2 regions of the Kribbella sp. NPDC104218 genome follow, and region 2 is predicted to be linked to the other one. Evidence: riboswitches for the same ligand, from Rfam matches in the RefSeq annotation. Region 2 holds a riboswitch; the other holds the start of a gene.
What was found. A riboswitch is a leader RNA that binds a small molecule or an ion and turns the genes downstream of it on or off. The one in region 2 is predicted to bind glycine.

Region 1: linked by a shared signal. The riboswitch ahead of ACZ6ZD_RS05890 (L-serine ammonia-lyase) and the one ahead of gcvT (glycine cleavage system aminomethyltransferase GcvT) in region 2 are both predicted to bind glycine.

The regions. Positions count from the first base shown of each region.
Region 1 covers NZ_JBVJMQ010000001.1:1,253,914-1,259,485, forward strand. The annotation lists gene ACZ6ZD_RS05885 (alpha/beta fold hydrolase) at 1-801, shown strand, start outside; gene ACZ6ZD_RS05890 (L-serine ammonia-lyase) at 805-2,178, opposite strand; glycine riboswitch at 2,259-2,351, opposite strand; gene ACZ6ZD_RS05895 (DUF3817 domain-containing protein) at 2,349-2,696, opposite strand; gene ACZ6ZD_RS05900 (alpha/beta fold hydrolase) at 2,795-4,183, shown strand; gene ACZ6ZD_RS05905 (hypothetical protein) at 4,187-4,414, opposite strand; gene ACZ6ZD_RS05910 (aminopeptidase P family protein) at 4,587-5,572, opposite strand, start outside.
Region 2 covers NZ_JBVJMQ010000003.1:78,932-84,503, forward strand. The annotation lists gene glyA (serine hydroxymethyltransferase) at 1-489, opposite strand, end outside; gene gcvH (glycine cleavage system protein GcvH) at 491-865, opposite strand; gene gcvT (glycine cleavage system aminomethyltransferase GcvT) at 874-1,977, opposite strand; glycine riboswitch at 2,042-2,139, opposite strand; glycine riboswitch at 2,145-2,240, opposite strand; gene ACZ6ZD_RS25435 (hypothetical protein) at 2,336-3,094, shown strand; gene ACZ6ZD_RS25440 (hypothetical protein) at 3,120-4,364, shown strand; gene ACZ6ZD_RS25445 (carboxylesterase/lipase family protein) at 4,361-5,572, opposite strand, start outside.

The DNA of each region.
Region 1 (5,572 bases), on a different contig from region 2:
GCCGGGGTCCCTGGGGTCGAGGTCGCCTACCACCGCAAGGGCGCCGGCGAACCGCTGGTGCTGCTGCACGGGATCGGCCACCACTGGCAGGCCTACGACCCGGTGATCGACGAGCTGGCCGAGCACCACGACGTGATCGCGCTCGACTTCCCCGGTTTCGGCGCCTCCCCCGACGTCCCGGACGGCGTCCCGGACGAGCTCGACAGCTTCGCCTACACCGTCGACGCGCTCTGCCGGGCCCTCGACGTCGATCGGCCGCACGTCGTCGGCAACTCCCTCGGCGGCCTGGTCGCGCTCCGCCTCGGCCAGCTCGAGCTGGCCCGCACCGTCACCGCGCTCTCCCCGGCCGGCTTCTGGTCACCCCGCGAGAACCGCTGGGCGATCAGCCTCCTCACCAACCTGCGCCGCGTCGCCCGCCGTACCCCCGAACCGACCGTACGCCGCCTCTCCCGCACCCCCGCCGGCCGCCGCGTCCTCACCGGCACCATCTACCACCGCCCGGCCCTCCGCGCCCCCGAAGCCGTCGTCGCCGAATCCCGCGCCCTCCGCGACGCCCCCGCCTTCGAACGCGTCGCCGCTCACGCCCGAGCCGGCGAAACCTTCCACGGCGACGTCCCCGCCGTCCCCGTCACCATCGCCTGGGGCACCCACGACCGCATCCTCCTCCCCATCCAAGCCGCCCGAGCCCACCTCCAACTACCCAAGGCCCGCTCCGTCCCCCTCCTCAACTGCGGCCACGTCCCCATGAACGACGACCCACCCCTGATCACCCGAACCATCCTCGAAACCACCAAAGGCTGAGGATCAGCACTCGATCACGTTGACGGCGAGGCCGCCGCGGGAGGTCTCCTTGTACTTGATCTTCATGTCGGCGCCGGTTTCGCGCATGGTCTTGATGACTTTGTCGAGGGTGACGACGTGGACGCCGTCGCCGTGCATGGCCATCCGGGCGGCGTTGATGGCTTTGACCGAGGCCATGGCGTTGCGTTCGATACAGGGGATCTGGACGAGGCCGCCGACCGGGTCGCAGGTGAGGCCGAGGTTGTGTTCCATGGCGATCTCGGCGGCGTTCTCGACCTGTTCGGGGGTGCCGCCGAGGACTTCGCAGAGGCCGGCGGCGGCCATCGAGCAGGCCGAGCCGACCTCGCCCTGGCAGCCGACCTCGGCGCCGGAGATCGAGGCGTTCTCCTTGTAGAGGACGCCGATCGCGGCCGCGGCGAGCAGGAAGCGGACGACGCCGTCCTCGGTCGCGCCCGGCACGAAGCGGCGGTAGTAGTGCAGGACGGCGGGGATGATGCCGGCCGCGCCGTTGGTCGGGGCGGTGACGATGCGGCCGCCGGAGGCGTTCTGCTCGTTGACGGCGAGGGCGAACAGGTTCACCCAGTCCATCACCTTGAGCGGGTCGACCGACCAGGGGTCGCGGGTGAGCTTGGTGTGCAGCAGGTGCGCGCGCCGCGGGACCTTGAGCCCGCCGGGCAGGACGCCCTCGGTCTCACACCCCTCCTGCACGCAGTCCTGCATGACCTGCCAGATGTGCAGCAGGCCGGCGCGGATCTCCTCCTCGGTCCGCCAGGCGAGCTCGTTGGCGAGCATCACCTCGCTGATCGACAGCCCGGACTCGCGGCACCGGTCGAGCAACTCCGCGCCGGTCCGGAACGGGTACTTCAGCACGGTCGTGTCCGGGACGATCCGGTCCCCCGCGGCGGCGTTCTCGTCGACGACGAACCCGCCGCCGACCGAGTAGTACGTCCGCTCCCGCAGGACGGCGCCGTCGGCCCCGCGGGCCAGGAACGACATCCCGTTCGGGTGGTACGGCAGGGCTTTACGCCGGTGCATGATCAGGTCGGTGTTGTCGTCGTACGCGATCTCGTGCGTCCCGTTGAGCCGCAGCCGGCCGCGCTCGCGGATGGTCTCCACGCGGGCGTCGACGGAGTGCGTGGCGACGGTCTCCGGGTCCTCGCCCTCGAGACCGAGCAGCACCGCCTTGTTACTGCCGTGGCCGTGCCCGGTCGCGCCGAGCGAGCCGAACAGCTGCGACTCGACCCGGGTGGTCGCGGTCAACAGGCCGTCGGCCACCAGCCCGTGGACGAACGTCCGGGCCGCTCGCATCGGGCCCACGGTGTGTGAGCTCGACGGGCCGATCCCGATACTGAACAGGTCGAAAACACTGATCGCCATCCGTGTGGAGGTCCCTTCCGGTCGTCGTTGACCGAGTGGTGTCCTCCCCACTCTGTTGGACCGATGTCCTCCAGAGGTGCCTCGCCCGTACGGTGAAGGTGCCTGAGAGATTCTTGGGGAGAGTTGCTCCTACGGCGCCCGGGTCGAGCCCAGGTCTCTCCCGCACGGGTTCATGCGGCTGTTGAATTAGCTTCCGCACGCGACGGTACGGCGGCCTGCTGGCCGCCGTCAATCCGGCCGGTCCGCACTGCCCAGATCTCGAAGAACCAGGTGAACAGCGGCGGAACACTCGCGGCCAGCGCGACCAGCGTGACCGGCCAGGACCAGCGCAGCGGGCCGCGGACGAGCAGCACCGTGAGCACGTAGACGACGAAGATGCCGCCGTGGATCGGGCCGAAGATCTTGACCCCGATCTCGTTGTCGGACAGCACGTACTTGAACAGCATGCCGATCAGCAGGCCTGTCCAGGAGACCGCCTCGGCGATCGCCACCACCCGGAACCACCGTGAGTGTGTCATCGCGCCCGACCCTAACAAGCCCCTCAAACGACAACCGGGGTGGTCCAGGGGGCGTTCCCCGATGCCCGCGAGCAAGCGATTACCGAAGACTCGAGGAAATGAGACCCAGAGCACTCGCGTGGACTGTCGCCCTGACCGTCGCCGCTTCCAGCCTCACCGTCCTCCCGGCCTCGGCCGCCGTGCAGTGGAAGGACTGCGTGGCCGAGGGCAAGGACGACCCCGCGGTCGTCCAGGGTTCCGAATGCGCGACGCTGCGGCTGCCGGTCGACTGGCGGAACCCGAACGGTCCGACCTTCGGGTTCGAGATCGCCCGCCGGACGGCGAAGCAGCAGCGCCTCGGCGTCCTCGTCTTCGGGCCCGGCGGCCCAGGGGACTCCGGCGTCGACCGGATCAAGACCGGGATCAGCCGCTTCAGCCCGCAACTGCAGGACCGCTTCGACATCGTCAGCTTCGACCCGCGCGGCATCGGCCGCAGCAACCCGGTGAAGTGCTCGGCCGAGCTGATGGCCGCGATGCCGTCCCCGATCATCAAGAGCGCCGCGGAGTTCACCGCGACCCTCGACTTCAACCGCCGCCTCGCCGCCGACTGCCGCGAGCACACCGGCCCGCTCTACGACCACGTCGACACCTGGCAAACCGTCCGGGACGTCGACGCCATCCGCCGCGCCCTCGGCGAACGCCAGATCTCCTTCCACGGCAGCTCGTACGGGACCCAGCTCGGCGCCCAGTACGCCGAGACCTACCCGCGCAACGTCCGGGCGATGGTCCTGGAGAGCGTGCTCGACCACAGCCTGGCCGGGCCGCGCCAGTTCCTCGACGTCCAGGCCGCCGGCGTCCAGGACTCGTTCGACGAGTTCGTGAAATGGTGCGACCGGACGCCGTCCTGTGCCCTGCACGGTCAGGACGTCCGGGCTGTCTGGGCCGATGCGCTGGCCCGGGCCGGCAACCCGTTCCAGCTCAGTTTCAGCACCTTCCGGATGCTTTACGGACCGCAGTGGAACGCTCTCGCCGACTCGCTGAAAAACCTTGCCCTCAGCAAACAATCCGCCGCGCTGACCGCGCACACTTTCATCCCGTTCTGCCAGGACTGGAACCTGCGCGTCACCAACTACCGCGACTACGCGAGGCTGCTGAACCGGATCGCCGACAAGAACCCGGACATGCCGTACCCCGGCCAGCTGATGGCCGTCTCGGTCTGCCTGGGCGCACCCAAGGCCAACAACCCGCAGCATCGCCTCAACGTCCGCAACCTGAGTACGCCGATCCTGCTCGCGAACGCGTTGCACGACCCCGCGACGGCGTACCCGATGGCCCGGAGCGTCGAGCGCCAGCTCGGCCGGCACGGCGTCCTACTCACCTACGCGGGCTGGGGACACGGCAGCTACAACAAGAGCGCGTGCATGCAGTCGGCGGTCGACAGCTACCTCATCGATCGCACGGTGCCGAAGCGGGGGACGACGTGTGCCGCCGTCCAGCCGACCGGCTGAACCTCAGACCGCGACGCCGGTGATCTCGAGAACCCGGTGCAGGTGATCGCCCCGGCGAGCGCGCTTCGACAAGGCGCTCAGCTCGGTGCAGGCGGCGTCGAGCGCCTGGGCCTGCGTCCGGCAGCGATCGACATACCAGAACGGATCGTCGGGCTGCGGGTCGTCCGCGTCGTCGATATCGGCGTACCAGTGCGCCGGGCCGTAGTGGACGACTCGCACTCGTAGGTTCATCACGGCTCCCCCGTTGGATCTCCCCTGATCCGGAATCCGAATCCGGCCGGCGCGTGACCGCGGCCCCCCACTGTCACGCGCCGGGCCGAGTTCGACCCTCCCCGACGACTACATCGTGCGGCGACCGGTTTGCGTTACCGCACGTGACTACTAATTTTAAGTGATCGATTGACTACTGTCCGTTAAGACACTGCTTGGTCCACGCCTCGAGCCCGTCGGTGGTGATCGGCAGCGCCTCGGTGAGGATCTCCAGCCGGTCGGAGTGCACGACGACGTTGTCCTCGATCCGGATCCCGATCCCGCGCAACTCGGGCGGGACGGTCTCGTCGTTCGGGTGGAAGTACAGCCCCGGCTCGACCGCGAGCGCCATCCCGGCCTCGAGATCACCGGCGAAGTAGGTCTCCGGGCGGGCCGCGTCGCAGTCGTGGACGTCGAGGCCGATGTAATGCCCGGTGCCGCAGACGATGAACCGGCGGTGCTGCTGGCCGTCCGGCCCGAGCAGCTCGTCGATCGACACATCGAGGATGCCCCAGTCCCGCAGTCCTTCGGCCAGCACGACCATCGCCTCGTACTGGAAGGCCCGGTACGGCGCTCCGGCCTTGACCGCGCCCAACGCCGCGAGCTGCGCCTTGTGCACCAGGTCGTGGACCTGACGTTGGGCCGCGGTGTACTCGCCGGTCGCCGGGAACGTCCGCGTCACATCGGCGGTGTAGAGCGTGCGGGTCTCGACACCGGCGTCCAGCAGGATCACGTCGCCCTCGTTGACGGCGCCGTCGTTCCGCACCCAGTGCAGCACCGGGGCATGCTTGCCAGCAGCAACGATCGAGGCGTAGCCGACGCCGTTGCCCAGCGTCCGGGCGCGCCGGTCGAAGGTGCCTTGCAACCAGCGCTCGCCGCCGCCGCGAATCGCCTCCGGCAGCTCGCGCGCGACGTCCTCGAAGGCGACCACGCTAGCCGCCACGGCCTCGCGCAGCTGTTCCAGCTCCCAGTCGTCCTTGATCCGGCGCAGCTCGGCCAGGCTCTGGCGCAGCGCGTTCCCGTCGTACGGCGACGTCTGCACGAGCGCATCCAGCATCGGCTCCACGCCGGGCACCGACAGCATGTACGGAACCGCGCCGCGGACAGCCGAGGCCAGCTCCTCGATCGGCCGGCAGGCGA
Region 2 (5,572 bases):
CTCGAGCGCGAGCCGCTCGACCTCGGCCATGTCGACCGCGAAGTCGTCCGGACTGACGTGGTACGCGACGACGTCGTACAGCTTGCCGCTGAAGTTGAGCCGCATACCGTGCGTGAGGTGCCCGCCGTGCGCGAGGTCGAGGCCGAGGATCGTGTCACCGGGGTCGAGCAGCGCGAACATCGCGGCGGCGTTCGCCTGGGCGCCCGAGTGCGGCTGGACGTTCGCGAAACCCGCGCCGAACAGGGCCTTGGCCCGGTCGATGGCCAGCTGCTCGACGACGTCGACATGCTCGCAGCCGCCGTAGTACCGGCGGCCGGGGTAACCCTCGGCGTACTTGTTGGTCAGGACCGAGCCCTGGGCCTCCATCACCGCGAGCGGTGCGAAGTTCTCGCTGGCGATCAGCTCGAGGGTGTCGCGCTGACGGCCGAGCTCGGCGGTGATGGCGGCGTGGATCTCCGGATCGAACGCGGCCAGGGACTGGTCGAGCATCTCACTCACCGCCGATCAGGGTCGTGTAGGCGGCGGCGTCCAGCAGGCTGACCTCGCCCGTGATCCGCAGCCGCAGCAGCCAGCCCGCGCCGTACGGGTCGGTGTTCACCAGGCCCGGGTCGGCGACGACGGCCTCGTTGATCTCGGCGATCTCGCCGTCGAGCGGCGCGAACAGATCGCTCACCGACTTGGTCGACTCGATCTCGCCGCAGGTGTCACCGGCGCGGACGGCGTCGCCGGCCGCGGGCAGCTCGACGTACACGACATCGCCCAGCGCTTCCCCTGCGAACGCTGTGATGCCGACCGTCGCGATGTCGCCGTCGACGGCGATCCACTCGTGCTCCGCGGTGTACTGCAGGTTGGTGGGAACGGACATGAGAGCTCCTAGGCGCGGCGGTAGAAGGGCAGGGCGACGACCTCGACGACGTCGTGGGTCCCGCGGATGTCGACGTGCAGCTGGGTGCCGGGCTCGTCGTAGCCGGCCCCGACGTAGGCCATCGCGATCGGGTGACCGAGGGTGGGGGACGGCGCACCGCTGGTGATCGCGCCGATCTGCCGCCCGGACTCCGGGTCGTGGACGGCGTACCCGCTCCGCGGCGACCGGCGTCCGGCCGAGGTGAGGCCGACGAGCACCTGCCGCGCGCCCTCGTCGCGCCGGCGGGCGAGCGCGTCCCGGCCGACGAAGTCACCCTCTTTGCCGAAGGCAACGACCCGGCCGAGCCCGGCCTCGAACGGCGTGGTCGCGGCAGTCAGCTCGTTGCCGTACAGGGGCATTCCGGCCTCGAGCCGAAGCGTGTCCCGGCAGGCCAGCCCGGCCGGCAACAGCCCGTGCGGAGCGCCGGCCGCCAGGAGTGCGGTCCAGATCCCGGCGGCGTCGTCCGGCCGGCAGTAGATCTCGAAGCCGTCCTCGCCGGTGTAGCCGGTGCGCGCGAGCAGGATGTTGCGCTCGGCAAGCGTCCCGGCGCAGATCGCGTAGTACTTCAGGTCGGCCAGCGGCAGCTCGGTGAGCGTGGCGACGATCTCGGCGGACGCGGGGCCCTGGACGGCGATCAGCGTCCAATCAGCCGTGGTGTCGCGCAGCTCGGCGTCGAAGCCGGCGATCCGCTCGACCAGCTCGTCCCGGACGGCGGCCGCGTTGCTCGCGTTCGCGACGATCAGGAAGTGTTCCTCGGCGAGCCGGTAGACGACCAGATCGTCGAGGATGCCGCCGTCCGCGGCGCACAGCATCGTGTACCGGGCGCGACCGGCGCCGATCTTCGACGGCTGCCCGACCAGGCTGTGGTCGAGCGCCTGCGCGACCTGCGGCCCGGTCAGCTCCAGCTCGCCCATGTGGGACAGGTCGAACAGGCCGGCCGCCGTCCGGACGGCGGTGTGCTCGGCGATGTCGGAGGTGTAGCGCACCGGCATCGACCAGCCGGCGAAATCGGTGAACGACGCACCGAGTCGTTGATGTTCCGCATGCAGCGGCGTTGGACGTGACGACGTCATGGCTGGGAGGCTCCCTCGGTCCGGCGTCACGGACACGTGACGCCTCTGCTGGGTGACCTCCCCGCTCTGTCATCGGTACCTGAGAGCTTCGCCGCCGGGTGTGGCGGTTTGCACCGTGGGTGCGGGTCGCCCGCAGTTGCGCGGGCACCCGGCTTTCCAGAGTTCGCCTCATCGGAACGGTCGCTTGGGCCTGAGAGATTCTGGGGAGATTTGCTCCTTCGGCGCCTCATCGTGATGGATGAGGACTCTCCCGCCCCGATTCGAACGGCGCGATATGCGGTTGAGCCGCCGACTCTAGGGTGTGCCCGGCGGCCGGGTCAATCGGCGTCCGGACCCGCTGATGTGATTGGGTCGGCGGGTGACTGCCAACGACGCCGAGGCCCGGAGCCGGCGCGCCCAGCTCGTGGTCTGGGGCGTGTACGTCGGGATCCCGGTGCTGTTCCTGATCGCGACGGTGACGATCAACCTGTCCGCCGACCAGGCGCTGGTGGACTGGAAATCGGTGCTGATCCCGGTCGCGGCGATCGCCGGCGGCTGGCTGTTCCGCGACCGCAGCCGCTGGAAGCCGGACCGCTGGGCCTCGGTCGGCGCGATCACCGGGAGCACCGCCGCGCTGTTCGGCGTCTTCGCGACGATCGTGATCGGCGGCCCGGCGCTGTTCTGCGTCCCGGCGGCCGCGATCGGCGGCGTGATCGGGTTCCTGATCGGCCGGTGGGGCGAGCGTCAGCTGCTCCGGCCCGCGGTGGCCGGGCTGGGGGACACGCCGTACGAGCTGACGTTCCGGATCCGGGGGATCAACCGGCTCCGGCTGACCGTCGGCGACACCTCAGTGACGCTGCGGGCGACCGTCCGGGCCAAGAGCGCGGACGGCGACAACACCCGGGAGAACATCCAGGACGTGCCGCTCTCGGTGCTGAAGGTGTCGGAGACCACGCTGGCCGGCGGTGAGGAGCTGGAGTACCCGATCCGCCTCGACCGGACGCCGGTCAGCACGCCCGGCCCGGCGCTCGTCGTCCAGACTCTCGCGACCGAATGGATCCTGCCGCACGACGAAGCCGTCGTACTGGCCGAGATCCTGAATCGCCGGATCGCCGCGGCCGCGGCGCCGGCGAACTGAGAGGACGGTCGCGATGTTCCGCCAGATGTCGGTTTTCGCGTGGACGCTGATGCTGCTCGGCCTGGGCGGACTGGCCTGGTTCGTGATCTGGCTGGTCCGCCGCGAGCGCTACCGCAAGTCGTTGCGGGATCGGGGCTGGACGTTCGTCGGCTCGCCGGCGTTCGCCGCGGTCGCGCGGCTGGGCAACCCGCCGTTCGGCATCGGGTTCACCCGGTCGCCGGACGATCAGATCACCGGGGCGACGAGCCAGGGCCGCCCGTTCCAGGTGATCGAGTACAGCAACGATCACTGGGGCGGCTGGGTCGGCATGGTGACGCTGTCGCGGCGGCTGCCCGAGTTGTGGATCACCGGCGGGCAGACGCAGCCCCGGTACGGCGTGATGGCGACGATGGTCCCGGTTCCGGCGCAGCTCGGGGCCGGTTGGACGGTCGGTGTCCAGGAGCCCGAGTTCGCGACCGACGTGCTGACCGCCCAGCTGTGTGAGCAGCTGTACGCGATGGCCGCCGGGCAGCCCGGGCTGAACCTGAGCATCGACGGCGACCAGCTCGTCGTCCTCGACCCGCCGCGCAAGGACGCCGAGCTCCTCGCCCCCTGGCTGGAGCAGCTCGCCGCGATCGCGGCCGCGATCGATGCGGCTCCGCTGGACCGCTGGATCCAGCCCGAGCGTGAGGCCCGGCTGACCTTCTACCAGCACCCGGACTGGTACTGGATCGGCGAGGACGACCAGCTGCTGCAGACCACCCCGATCACCCGATCGGGCCATGGGCACCGCACGAGCGAGGTGATCCGCGGCCGGGACGGCGACGGCCCGCCCTTCGTCGCCTTCACCCACCACTGGAAGACGACGCGGACCGAGTCCAGCACGGACTCCGAGGGCCGCACCACCACCCGGACCGTGACCGAGCATCACAGCGAGGCGATGCTCGGCTTCCAGCTCCCGGCGCGGATGCCGTGGCTGCAGGTCGGCCGCCGGGGCTTCGGCGGTGGGATCAGCTTCGAGAGCGAGGACTTCAACCGGCAGTTCGGGATCTTCGCGCAGGACAAGAAGTTCGCCTACGACGTGATCCACCCGCGCCAGATGGAGTTCCTGATGGCCAACCCGCCGTCGGGGTTCCAGATCGTCGACGACTGGGCCTGGTTCAGCCCCGGCGAGCACAGCCACCCGCTGGTCGCGCACAACTCCCGCTTCCTGCGGACGTTCCTGGCCGGGATCCCGCGGTTCGTCTGGCGCAATCTCGGGCTGCCGGATTCTCCTTACCCGCAGACCTAATCCAGCGGGATCGTTGCCCATAGCCCGCAGTGGTGACTGCGTGCGACGTCGGTCCGTCCGAGGTGCAGATCGAGCGACTGGACGACGTCGTCCGCTGGGCGGAACCGCGGCCAATGGGGGAGTGCCGGCGTGTTCGGGTCACCGGTATGCGCGAAGGCAGACCAGTAGTCCAGCATCGCGTTCGCGAGCCGGCGCTGATCGCCGTCGAGGGGCGCTCCGCCCACCCGGAGGTCGAACAGGTACAGCGCGTCGGCCGAGTGGTACGCGTCGTACGGGTAGCCGACGGCTGGCAGCGTCGGTGGCGCCGTCCGATCGGCGAACTCGTACGCGTACGTCGGCGCGTGGCGCGCGTAGGTCTGATTGCGGCGCAGCGTCGGGCAGGCGAAGGCGCTGTCGGTACTGACGGCTGCCCAGGTCCGGCTCGGATTCCCGAGCGGGTACCGCGCCCGGACCCGATCGGCGTGCGGGCCGAACGCCTGGTCCAGGTACTCGCCGTACTTCGCCGGGGTCAACTCCCCGAGCAGTGCGTCGTAGATGCCTTGCAGGTAGGTTCCCTCGTCGCGGGTCGTGCCGGACAGCAGTGGGACGTCCTGCGTCCGTCCCGCTTGCAGGACGACGGCCGGGTTCTCCGGGAGAATCCGGCTGCCGTAGGACAGGCCCGCGAAATCCCGGAAGATCGGCATCAGCTGCTCCGGATCCTTCTCGGCCAGACAAGCGAGGTTGCTGCAGCCGACCCGGTCGGCGGCCGCGCGGCCGCGCGTAGCCAGACTTTCCGGCGCTTCCCAGGGGGAGACGGTCGGCAGCCCCGGTGCGAGCACGTTGGCCGGGATCGGCGTCGTACAAAGCGCGCTCTGGATGATCGCGCGCTGGAACAGCCCGGCCGCGGCAGGGGAGGTGAGGTGCGCGCAGATGCTCTGGCCACCGGCGGACTGCCCGAACAGCGTCACGTTGCCGGGGTCGCCGCCGAACGCGCCCGCGTTGCGTTGCACCCAGCGCAGCGCCGCCTGCTGATCGGCCAGGCCGAACGTGCCGGAGCCGTCGAGACCTGGATAGCCGAAGTTGCCGAAGATGCCGAGCCGGTAGTTGACCGTCACCACGACGACGCCGCCGCGAACGGCGAGCCGCCGCGGGTCGTACTCGCTACCGGCGCCTTCGACGAAGCCGCCGCCGTGCAGCCAGACCATCACCGGCTTCCGCCCGGGCCGCTT